3 regions of the Candidatus Symbiopectobacterium sp. NZEC135 genome follow, and region 3 is predicted to be linked to each of the others. Evidence: riboswitches for the same ligand, from Rfam matches in the RefSeq annotation. Region 3 holds a riboswitch; each other region holds the start of a gene.
The links. Region 3 has a riboswitch for thiamine pyrophosphate ahead of thiB (thiamine ABC transporter substrate binding subunit). Riboswitches for the same ligand answer to the same signal wherever they lie in the genome.
Positions count from the first base shown of each region.

Region 1: it holds a riboswitch for thiamine pyrophosphate, as region 3 does, so the genes downstream of both, thiM (hydroxyethylthiazole kinase) here and thiB (thiamine ABC transporter substrate binding subunit) in region 3, are expected to answer to the same signal.
Region 2: it holds a riboswitch for thiamine pyrophosphate, as region 3 does, so the genes downstream of both, thiC (phosphomethylpyrimidine synthase ThiC) here and thiB (thiamine ABC transporter substrate binding subunit) in region 3, are expected to answer to the same signal.

Region 1 is NZ_JAGFPF010000001.1:83,478-86,754, forward strand. It holds gene J5224_RS00370 (VOC family protein) at 88-486, shown strand; gene J5224_RS00375 (H-NS family nucleoid-associated regulatory protein) at 743-1,141, opposite strand; TPP riboswitch at 1,713-1,809, shown strand; gene thiM (hydroxyethylthiazole kinase) at 1,847-2,650, shown strand; gene thiD (bifunctional hydroxymethylpyrimidine kinase/phosphomethylpyrimidine kinase) at 2,638-3,277, shown strand, end outside.
Region 2 is NZ_JAGFPF010000045.1:22,722-25,998, reverse strand. It holds gene nudC (NAD(+) diphosphatase) at 1-772, opposite strand, end outside; gene rsd (sigma D regulator) at 881-1,345, shown strand; TPP riboswitch at 1,462-1,585, shown strand; gene thiC (phosphomethylpyrimidine synthase ThiC) at 1,716-3,277, shown strand, end outside.
Region 3 is NZ_JAGFPF010000002.1:52,755-56,031, forward strand. It holds gene sgrR (HTH-type transcriptional regulator SgrR) at 1-937, shown strand, start outside; TPP riboswitch at 962-1,091, shown strand; gene thiB (thiamine ABC transporter substrate binding subunit) at 1,136-2,149, shown strand; gene thiP (thiamine/thiamine pyrophosphate ABC transporter permease ThiP) at 2,125-3,277, shown strand, end outside.

The sequences.
Region 1 (3,277 bases), on a different contig from region 3:
GCGATATTTTTTCGCTATACCCGTCATACTTCAAGTTGCAGGTGTAATGTGCAGGCGGTTTCGTGTTTATAACAGGGGGAACGTTCAATGCTAGATCATTTAAGTGTTCCGGTGACAGATATTGATCGCAGTCGACAGTTTTATGAAAGCGCGTTGGCACCGTTAGGTTATCGTCTGATTAAAGATTTTAATCATGCAGTAAGTTTTGGCGTGTTGGAAGGATATGGAAAGTCCAGCGATCCTGGCGGCGAATTTTGGATCTATCAAGGAAAAGCATTACCTTGTCCGGCGGCGCATTTTGCTTTTAGTGCTGAGACGCGTGATGTTGTTGATGCGTTTTATCGCGCGGCAATCGAGGCAGGCGGACAGGATAATGGTAAGCCTGGAATTCGAGAGCTGTATCATGCCCATTATTATGCGGCATTCGTGCGCGATCCTGATGGATATAACATCGAAGCTGTCTTTCATCGCAGTATTGCGTCTTAGGGATATCGCTTCTTTTGTTGGCTGCAAACGATCAAAGAAAATCGGATCCTGATTGATACGCATGCTAATACACCTGCGGTATTAATTTTTCCGTCATTTTAATCAGGTCTTTGGGGGATAAAACGTTTTGTCGAGGAAGGCGAAACGCAGGTGAAGATAACGATTACAGATTAGAAAAGATATGCATGGAGTACAACATTACTCCATGCATAACAAGACAAGTGACGCGCGCTAATACGGCAAGGAAGAGAACAAATTAAATCTCGAAATCTTCCAGCGTTTTGCTTCCGCCATCAATGGCTTCACGGATTGCTTTCGGCGTACGGCCTTGGCCAGTCCAGGTTTGCTCGGTGCCATTCTCATCAATATATTTATATTTTGCCGGACGAGGATCGCGTTTGGCCTTGGCCGGTTTGGATTTCACGCTCTCCAGCAGTTCAGCCGGATCAATGCCGTCTTCAAGAAGTTGAGCACGAATGGCATCCAGTTTTGCCAAACGTTCTGCCTGCTCTTTCTGAATTTTGCTGTCTTCTTCGCGGCGCTCTTCCACAATTGCAGTGAATTTGCTTAACAGTTCTTCCAGGGTTTCAAGATCGGTATCTCGGGCCTGAGCGCGAAGAGTACGAATATTACTTAGCACGTCAAAACTCATCATGGTGTTCCTTTAAAAAGAAGAGACATTATTAGCTTACAAGATATTTTTTGATTTTCCAATATACACCAGATACGCCGGCATGAAATATTTTTTTATAGCGTCTTATGTAAAAAAATGCGTAACACGAGGTGTGGGGAAAGCAGGAGCGTTAATCGTTAGCTGGTTAATAACACAACGCCTCGTAGTTTCCACTATTTATTAATTTCCCCACTTAACCACCCATACTTAAGCGGGCTTGTCTGCTCATGGTATTGGTATACCTAATCCTTTCGCCGTGTCAAATTATCGGGGCGATCTCATGTTTCCCCTGTGCATAACACTAATTATTTAAGGGTATAAGCGCCATGTAGAAGAATATAATGCCAGCCTGGGCACACGCAGGTAGGGAAAGGGACTGGGTGGGCATGTGTGAAAAACTGACCCTACTGCTTTCCTTTTACTCTGCGGTGAATGAATGTCTGGTCTGGCAATCGCCCTTTGGCGGGAGGCGAATACAAATCAATTTACACACGTTGTTTTGATGATTATCCTGAATATGTTTTGCTGTGGCAGTACCACAGTAAATTGATGTTGCGATGACTCGGGGTGCCCTTCTTTGTGAAGGCTGAGAAATACCCGTACCACCTGATCTGGATAATGCCAGCGTAGGGAAGTCTCGGTATTCCGATCGGCTACCGTCTTCTTGCACGCCGGTTGGGAGTAATGATGAACGACCAGCCCACCGATTTTTCTGCTGCCCACGCGGCGGCATTTTTGCTCGATTTCTCAACGGCTTCGCCGTTAGTCCATTGCCTGACCAATGATGTGGTCCAGTCTTTTACCGCCAATGTGTTGTTGGCGCTCGGGGCATCCCCGGCGATGGTGGTGGATCCGGGAGAGGCGGCACAGTTTGCTACGTTGGCCGATGCGCTTCTGATTAACGTGGGGACGTTAGAATCCACGCGCGCCGATGCCATGTTGGCTGCGGTGCAGAGCGCTAATCAAGCGGGAAAACCCTGGGTGCTGGACCCCGTCGCGGTTGGCGGGTTGCGCTTTCGCACTGATTTTGTACACAAATTGCTGCCTTACAAACCGGCGGCGATTCGCGGTAATGCCTCGGAAATTATCGCACTGTCTGGCGTCGCTTCTCAGGGCCGAGGCGTTGACAGTCATGATGCCTCCTTTACTGCCATCCCGGCTGCACGCGAACTGGCGACGCGTTGGTCAACCGTGGTAGCGGTGACGGGGGAAGTGGACTACGTCACCGACGGTGTGCGCGTCTGCGCGGTAAACGGTGGTCATGCGGTGATGACGCGTGTGGTGGGTACCGGGTGCGCACTCTCCGCCGTCGTTGCGGCATTTTGTGCACGCGGCGGGGACATGCTCTTTCAGGTTGCAACAGCGTGTGCCGTAATGGCGCAGGCAGGGGAGCGTGCCGCTGCGCAGTCCAGCGGGCCGGGCAGTTTTACACCTGCATTTTTGGATGCGCTTGCGCTATTGCGTCAGGAGGCACAGGCATGCGCCTTATAAAAGAGAACGCTCCCCGAATAAATGCGTTAACGATAGCGGGCACCGATCCCAGCGGTGGTGCTGGGATCCAGGCTGATCTAAAAACGTTCTCTGCCCTGAGTGCCTATGGCACCAGTGTGATCACTGCGCTGGTGGCACAAAATACGCAGGGAGTGCAGTCGGTTTATCGTATCGAACCTGATTTTGTAGCGGCTCAACTGGATTCTGTATTGTGCGATGTGCGTATCGACAGTGCGAAGATCGGCATGCTGGCGCAAAGTGATATTGTTGAAGCCGTTGCGGAACGTCTGCAACGCTATGCTGTACCTTATATTGTGCTGGATACGGTGATGCTGGCGAAAAGCGGCGATCCGCTATTGGCACCTGAAGCGATCGCCGCGATCCGTGAGGTGCTGTTGCCGCGCGTGTCACTGATAACCCCTAATCTTCCGGAGGCGGCGGCGCTCTTGGCATGCAATGCGGCGACGACAGAAACGGAGATGAAAGCGCAAGGGCAAGGGTTGCTTGAGATGGGATGCCAAGCGGTGCTGATCAAAGGGGGCCATTTGAGTGACGCGGAGAGTCCGGACTGGCTGTTTCAACGCGGGCATGCACCGCAACGTTTCTGTGCGCCACGGGTAAACACCC
Region 2 (3,277 bases), on a different contig from region 3:
ATTCCTGTCCATCGCGGCACAGTACCACGGTGTCTTCAATCAAACGTCTCGCGACTGTACCCGGCGGCGGGAGAATCGGCAGTTGATCGTAGCGGAACCAGCCCGCATCTCTGAGTTCTTTGGGGTCGTGGCGCAGGTCACCGTCGGCATACTCCGCCATGAACGCCATCATCAGCGAATGCGGGAATGGCCAAGGCTGTGAGCTGATATAGCGCAGATTTTTAATACGAATATTGCTCTCTTCCATCACTTCACGAGCGACCGCCTGTTCGAGCGTTTCGCCCACTTCCACGAACCCCGCCAGCACGGTATACATATTGCCGCGGTGACGCTGATGCTGCGCCAGCAAGATCTCTTCGCCACGCCGGATCGCCACGATCACGCACGGGGCGATTTGCGGGTAATAACGCTCTTTACACTGCGGGCACAAGCATGCCAGCTCCGTTTTGCTGTGCACCATTTTCTGTCCGCAATAGCCGCAAAACTGGTGCGAACGATAAAACTCGGCGAGTTGCACACCGCGCCCTGCCAGTTGAAACAGCGCCACGTCTTCATCCAGCAGTTGGCGTACAGAATCCATCTGCGACGTTTTCTGGTGACTGACCAGCCACACGCATTCCCCCTGCCACTCCCCTATCTGGCGTCCAACAATGCCTTCCAATCCGCACTGCGCCGCGGTGCCATGCGGGAGTTTCCCTTCGGGTAGCCACACTTGACTCTCATGGCTGACCACCCACCATCCATGCTCATCACCTTTTAATGTTTGTTCCATATCTTTTCTATTGCTCCACAGACACTTCACTGGCATTTTAACTGTCAGGGATATGGCAGAATTTTATCGTCACCGATTGTTCTTTCTTATCAATGCACGGAGTCAACAATGTTAAACCAATTACAAAGTCTGACTGAGTACGTTGGTGGCAATAATGCGTTAATCGACCAATGGCTACAAGCGCGCAAGCAACTTCTGGTTGCTTACTATCATCTGGTCGGCATTAAGCCAAACAAAGATAAACACACCCCGCTCGATGAGCAGGCTTTGGATGATTTTTGCCACAACCTTGTGGACTATCTTTCCTCCTGCCATTTCCATGTCTATGAGCGCATCGTGCAAGAGGCGGTTGCACTGAGCGATCAAAAGCTGGCGCAAACGCACCGTCTGTCGCTGGCGTTACAGGCCAATACGCAATTCATTATGGATTTCTACGACAGCAGTCTGGCGGCTGCTATCGATCACGATAATTGCATCGGGTTTCAACAAGCGCTATCAAGCGTCGGTGAAGCCATGGCGGAACGCTTTGCCCTGGAAGATCGGCTGATTCGTCTGGTCATAGAGAAAGAATAACGCCATCGCCCCACCTTACATTTTGACAGCGCCTCTCAGACGCCCTAAAGTGTCATCGATAGCCTCATTGTCATGGGGTTATTGCCCCGTAAACGGTTTCTATGCCAATTACCGGGCGTATCTTGTCGGAGTGCCTAGCGTGTTTATGTCCTACATAAACCGCAGGCTGAGACCGTTTATTCGGGATCCGCGGAACCTGATCAGGTTAAAACCTGCGAAGGGAACAAGAGTAATCCATTCTGTTTTGTCACCGTTATCACCGCCATGTCGTTACCGGCATAGCGCGTAAAATCGGGGCCAAGGCAACCATAATTACTCCCTGCGAGCTCCAGACAAGCATTTTTCCTTAACCATAATTCAGGAACATGCTATGCCTCAATCACCCGCTACAACACCTAAAACCCCGTCTGGCCGTCGTGAAAAGCGCGAAGCCGCCGAGACGTTTATTCATAACCTGCGCGGCACCACTTTCCCTAACTCCACGCGTATCTACCTTACCGGATCGCGCAGTGATATCCGCGTACCGATGCGGGAAATCACTCTTAGCCCAACGCTGTTAGGTGGCGACAAAGACAATCCCCGCTATGAACCTAACGAAGCCGTGCCGGTATATGACACGGCGGGGCCGTATGGCGATCCCGACGCACGGCCGGACGTGCGTACCGGGTTGGTCAAACTGCGTGCCGATTGGATTGCAGAACGTAACGACACCGAGCCACTTTCTGGCGTCAGTTCCCGTTTTACCCAGCAGCGATTGGCGGATGCCGGGTTGGATCACCTACGCTTTGAACAGTTGCCGCAGCCCAAACGCGCCCAGTCAGGCAAGTGCGTCACGCAGTTGCACTATGCGCGCCAAGGGATCATCACGCCGGAAATGGAGTTTATCGCTATCCGCGAGAACATGGGGCGTGAGCGCATTCGCAGCGAAGTGCTGCGCCACCAGCACCCAGGACAAAGCTTTGGCGCGATCCTGCCGGACAACATCACTCCGGAATTTGTGCGCCAGGAAGTCGCCGCAGGCCGTGCCATCATCCCGTCCAACATCAATCACCCCGAATCTGAACCGATGATTATCGGGCGCAATTTTCTGGTCAAGGTAAACGCTAACATCGGCAACTCGGCGGTCACCTCGTCTATCGAGGAAGAGGTGGAAAAGCTGGTCTGGTCCACGCTGTGGGGGGCAGATACGGTGATGGATCTCTCCACCGGACGCTATATTCACGAAACCCGTGAGTGGATCCTGCGCAACAGCCCGGTCCCCATTGGTACCGTTCCTATTTATCAGGCGCTGGAGAAGGTCAATGGCGTGGCGGAAAACCTCACGTGGGAAATGTTCCGCGATACGCTGCTTGAGCAAGCAGAGCAAGGGGTTGATTACTTCACCATTCACGCGGGGGTGCTGCTGCGCTATGTGCCAATGACCGCACAACGCCTGACCGGCATCGTATCGCGTGGCGGCTCCATCATGGCGAAGTGGTGCCTGTCGCACCATCAGGAGAACTTCCTCTACGTCCACTTCCGTGAAATCTGTGAGATTTGTGCGGCCTACGACGTTGCCCTGTCGCTGGGCGATGGCTTGCGTCCCGGCTCCATTCAAGATGCCAACGATCAGGCACAGTTTGCCGAGCTGCATACCCTGGGTGAATTGACCAAAATCGCCTGGGAATATGACGTGCAAGTGATGATTGAAGGGCCGGGGCATGTGCCGATGCAGATGATTCGCCGCAACATGACCGAAGAGTTGGAGCACTGCCACGAAGCGCCGTTCTATACATTGGGGCCGCTGACCACCGATATTGCCCCCGGTTATGACCACTTCACCTCCGGTATCGGGGCCGCGATGATTGGCTGGTTCGGTTGTGCCATGCTCTGCTACGTCACGCCGAAAGAACACCTTGGGCTGCCCAACAAAGAGGATGTGAAGCAAGGGCT
Region 3 (3,277 bases):
ACATGCCATGATCCTGCCCCACGACTGGCAGACACAGGGCGATTTTGCGCGTCACCCTGTCGGCACCGGCCCTTATGCGGTGGAGAAAAACAGCGACAGTCAGTTGAAAATAAAAGCCTTTGACGATTATTTCGGCTACCGGGCGCTGATCGATGAGGTCAATATATGGGTGTTGCCAGACGCCTCCGAAGAGTTGCCGGTGTCTATTCAGGTACAAAGTGACACCTCCACGCGCGACGAGCTGGAAAGCCGCATGGAGGAAGGGTGCTATTTCCTGCTGTATGACACCCGCTCTGCGCATGGCGCGAACAGCGAGGTGCGCCGCTGGATCAGCCAGATCTTCCACCCTATCACGCTACTCAGCCAGACAACGAGCACCCACCGACATAGCTGGTCACCAGCGTATAGTTTACTGCCTCGTTGGCATCACCAGCGTTTTGAGAATCAACCGCTGAAACCTGCTGGCCTGGCGGATATCACCCTGACGTTTTATCAGGAGCACCCCGAGTACCGCATCATTGGCGAGATCATGCATGGCCTACTGGCGCAGCAGGGCGTGACGCTGCACATACAGAAAGTCGACTACGAGCAATGGTATCAGGGAGACGCGGAAAGCGACATCTGGCTGAGCAGCGTCAACTGCTATCCGCCGCTGGAGTTCTCGCTGTTTGCCCTGCTGTATGAGTTACCGCTGCTGCGTCATTGCCTGAGCGACTCGCTACAAGAAGACGCGCAGCGCTGGCACAGTCAAACGCTCTCTATCGCTGACTTCAGCCAACGTCTGATTGAAAGCGGTGAGATCCACCCGCTGTTTCACCACTGGTTACAGTTGCAGGGGCAGCGCAGCATGCGCGGCGTGCGCATGAACATGTTGGGCTGGTTCGACTTTAAATCCGCCTGGTTTGTGCCACCGGAGCATGATGCCGACTTTCCCTGATGCTACAAACCCTTTACAATAATAACGTTCTCAACGGGGTGCAGGCCGTTTGTTGATGATATCGCATCGTCAACGCACGGTATTTATGCTGAGAAAATACCCGTCGAACCTGATCCGGTTAATACCGGCGAAGGGATTTGAGAGTGCATTCGCCTGCCTCAAAGTCCTTTGCCACCCTAATTTACCCAGGAGTGCAAAGTGTTACAGTCGCTATTATCCCGTTTATTGCTTCCCGTGCTCGGCCTCTCAGCCCTGCTGTTCGGTTCTGCTGTCGCTAATGCCAAACCCGCATTGACCGTTTACACCTATGACTCGTTCGCGTCTGAATGGGGCCCCGGCCCGGCGATTAAAAAAGCCTTCGAAAAAGAGTGCGAGTGCGAATTGAATTTTGTCGCGCTGGAAGATGGCGTTGCCCTGTTAAACCGCTTGCGCATGGAAGGCAAAAACAGCAAAGCAGATATCGTTTTGGGGTTGGATAACAACCTGCTCAAAGCGGCAGCAGATACCGGTTTGTTTACCGCACACCGCGTGAAAACCGAGGCGTTAACGCTGCCCGGCGGCTGGGATAATGCCACGTTCCTGCCGTACGATTACGGCTACTTCGCGTTTGTCTACAACAAAGACACGCTAAAAAATCCACCGACCAGTCTTGATGCCTTGATCAACAGCGATCAACCGCTAAAGGTGATTTATCAAGACCCGCGCACCAGTACGCCGGGGCTGGGACTGCTGCTGTGGATGCAAAAAGTCTATGGCGATAAAGCACCCGATGCCTGGCAAAAACTGGCACGTAAAACCGTTACCGTCACCAAAGGGTGGAGTGAAGCTTACGGCCTGTTCCTCAAGGGCGAAGCGGATATGGTACTGAGCTACACCACCTCTCCGGCCTATCACATTATCGAAGAGAAAAAGACCAACTACGCGGCGGCACTGTTCAGCGAAGGCCACTATATGCAAGTTGAGGTTGCCGGGCAGTTGACCGCCAGTAAGCAGCCGGAACTCGCAAACCGCTTTATGCAGTTTATCCTCAGCCCGACGTTCCAAAGCCTGATCCCGACCACCAACTGGATGTATCCGGTCACTGGCGTGGCACTGCCGGAAGGGTTCCAGTCGCTGGCTCGCCCGGAAAAAGCGCTGTCCTTTAGCGCACAAGAGGTGGCGGACCTGCGCGGGCAGTGGATTCAGGCATGGCAACGCGCCCTCAGCCGCTGATCCCACACTGGCTCTGGCCTGGGCTGTTTACCGCGGCACTGCTGGCAGGCGTTGCCCTGCTCGCGTTTGGCGCGCTCTGGCATCAGGCACCCGATACCCCATGGCAGACGCTATGGGGTGACAGCTATGTGTGGTACGTGGTGCGCTTTACCTTTTGGCAGGCATTGCTTTCGGCGCTACTCTCCACGCTGCCAGCCATTGTGCTGGCACGCGCCCTCTACCGCCGCCATTTCCCTGGCAGAACCTGGCTGCTGCGCCTGTGCGCCATGACGTTAGTGTTACCGGTGTTGGTGGCGGTATTTGGCATACTGCGCGTTTACGGGCAACAGGGCTGGCTGGCACAAGGTTTAAGCGCGCTCGGCATCAACTACACCTTTTCCCCCTATGGCCTGCAAGGGATTCTGTTGGCCCACGTGTTCTTCAATCTGCCGCTGGCGACACGTCTGCTGTTGCAAGCCCTGGAGTCCATCTCTACGGAACAGCGTCAGCTAGCGGCCCAATTGGGCATGAATGCCTGGCAAACCTTTCGTCTTATTGAATGGCCGTGGTTGCGGCGTCAGATCCTGCCCAGTGCAGCACTGATTTTCATGCTCTGCTTTGCCAGTTTTGCCACCGTACTCTCTCTCGGCGGTGGCCCGCGCGCCACCACCATCGAACTGGCTATCTATCAGGCATTGAGCTTTGATTACGATCCCGCACGCGCGGCAGGACTGGCGCTGATCCAGATGATCTGTTGTCTGGGGTTGGTGCTACTCAGCCAACGACTCGGATCGTGGTTTGCTGTGGGCAATACCCAGCAATTGCGTTGGCGCAACCCGCAAGATTCACTGTCCGGACGATTGGGCGATACCGTGATTATCGTCGCCGCGCTGTTATTGCTGCTGCCCCCCTTGCTGGCCGTGGTGCTGGACGGCCTGAATCCGGCAATGCTGACGGTGCTGAAACGGCCCGCACTGTGGCAAACGCTGTGGACATCCCTGCGTATCGCCCTCGGCGCGGGTGTGCTGTGTGTGATCCTGACCCTGATGCTGCTGTGGAGCAGCCGTGAGCTGAAACTGCGTCAGCAGCGGCTGGCGGGACAGTTGATGGACATCAGCGGCCTGCTGATTCTGGCGATGCCGGGCATTG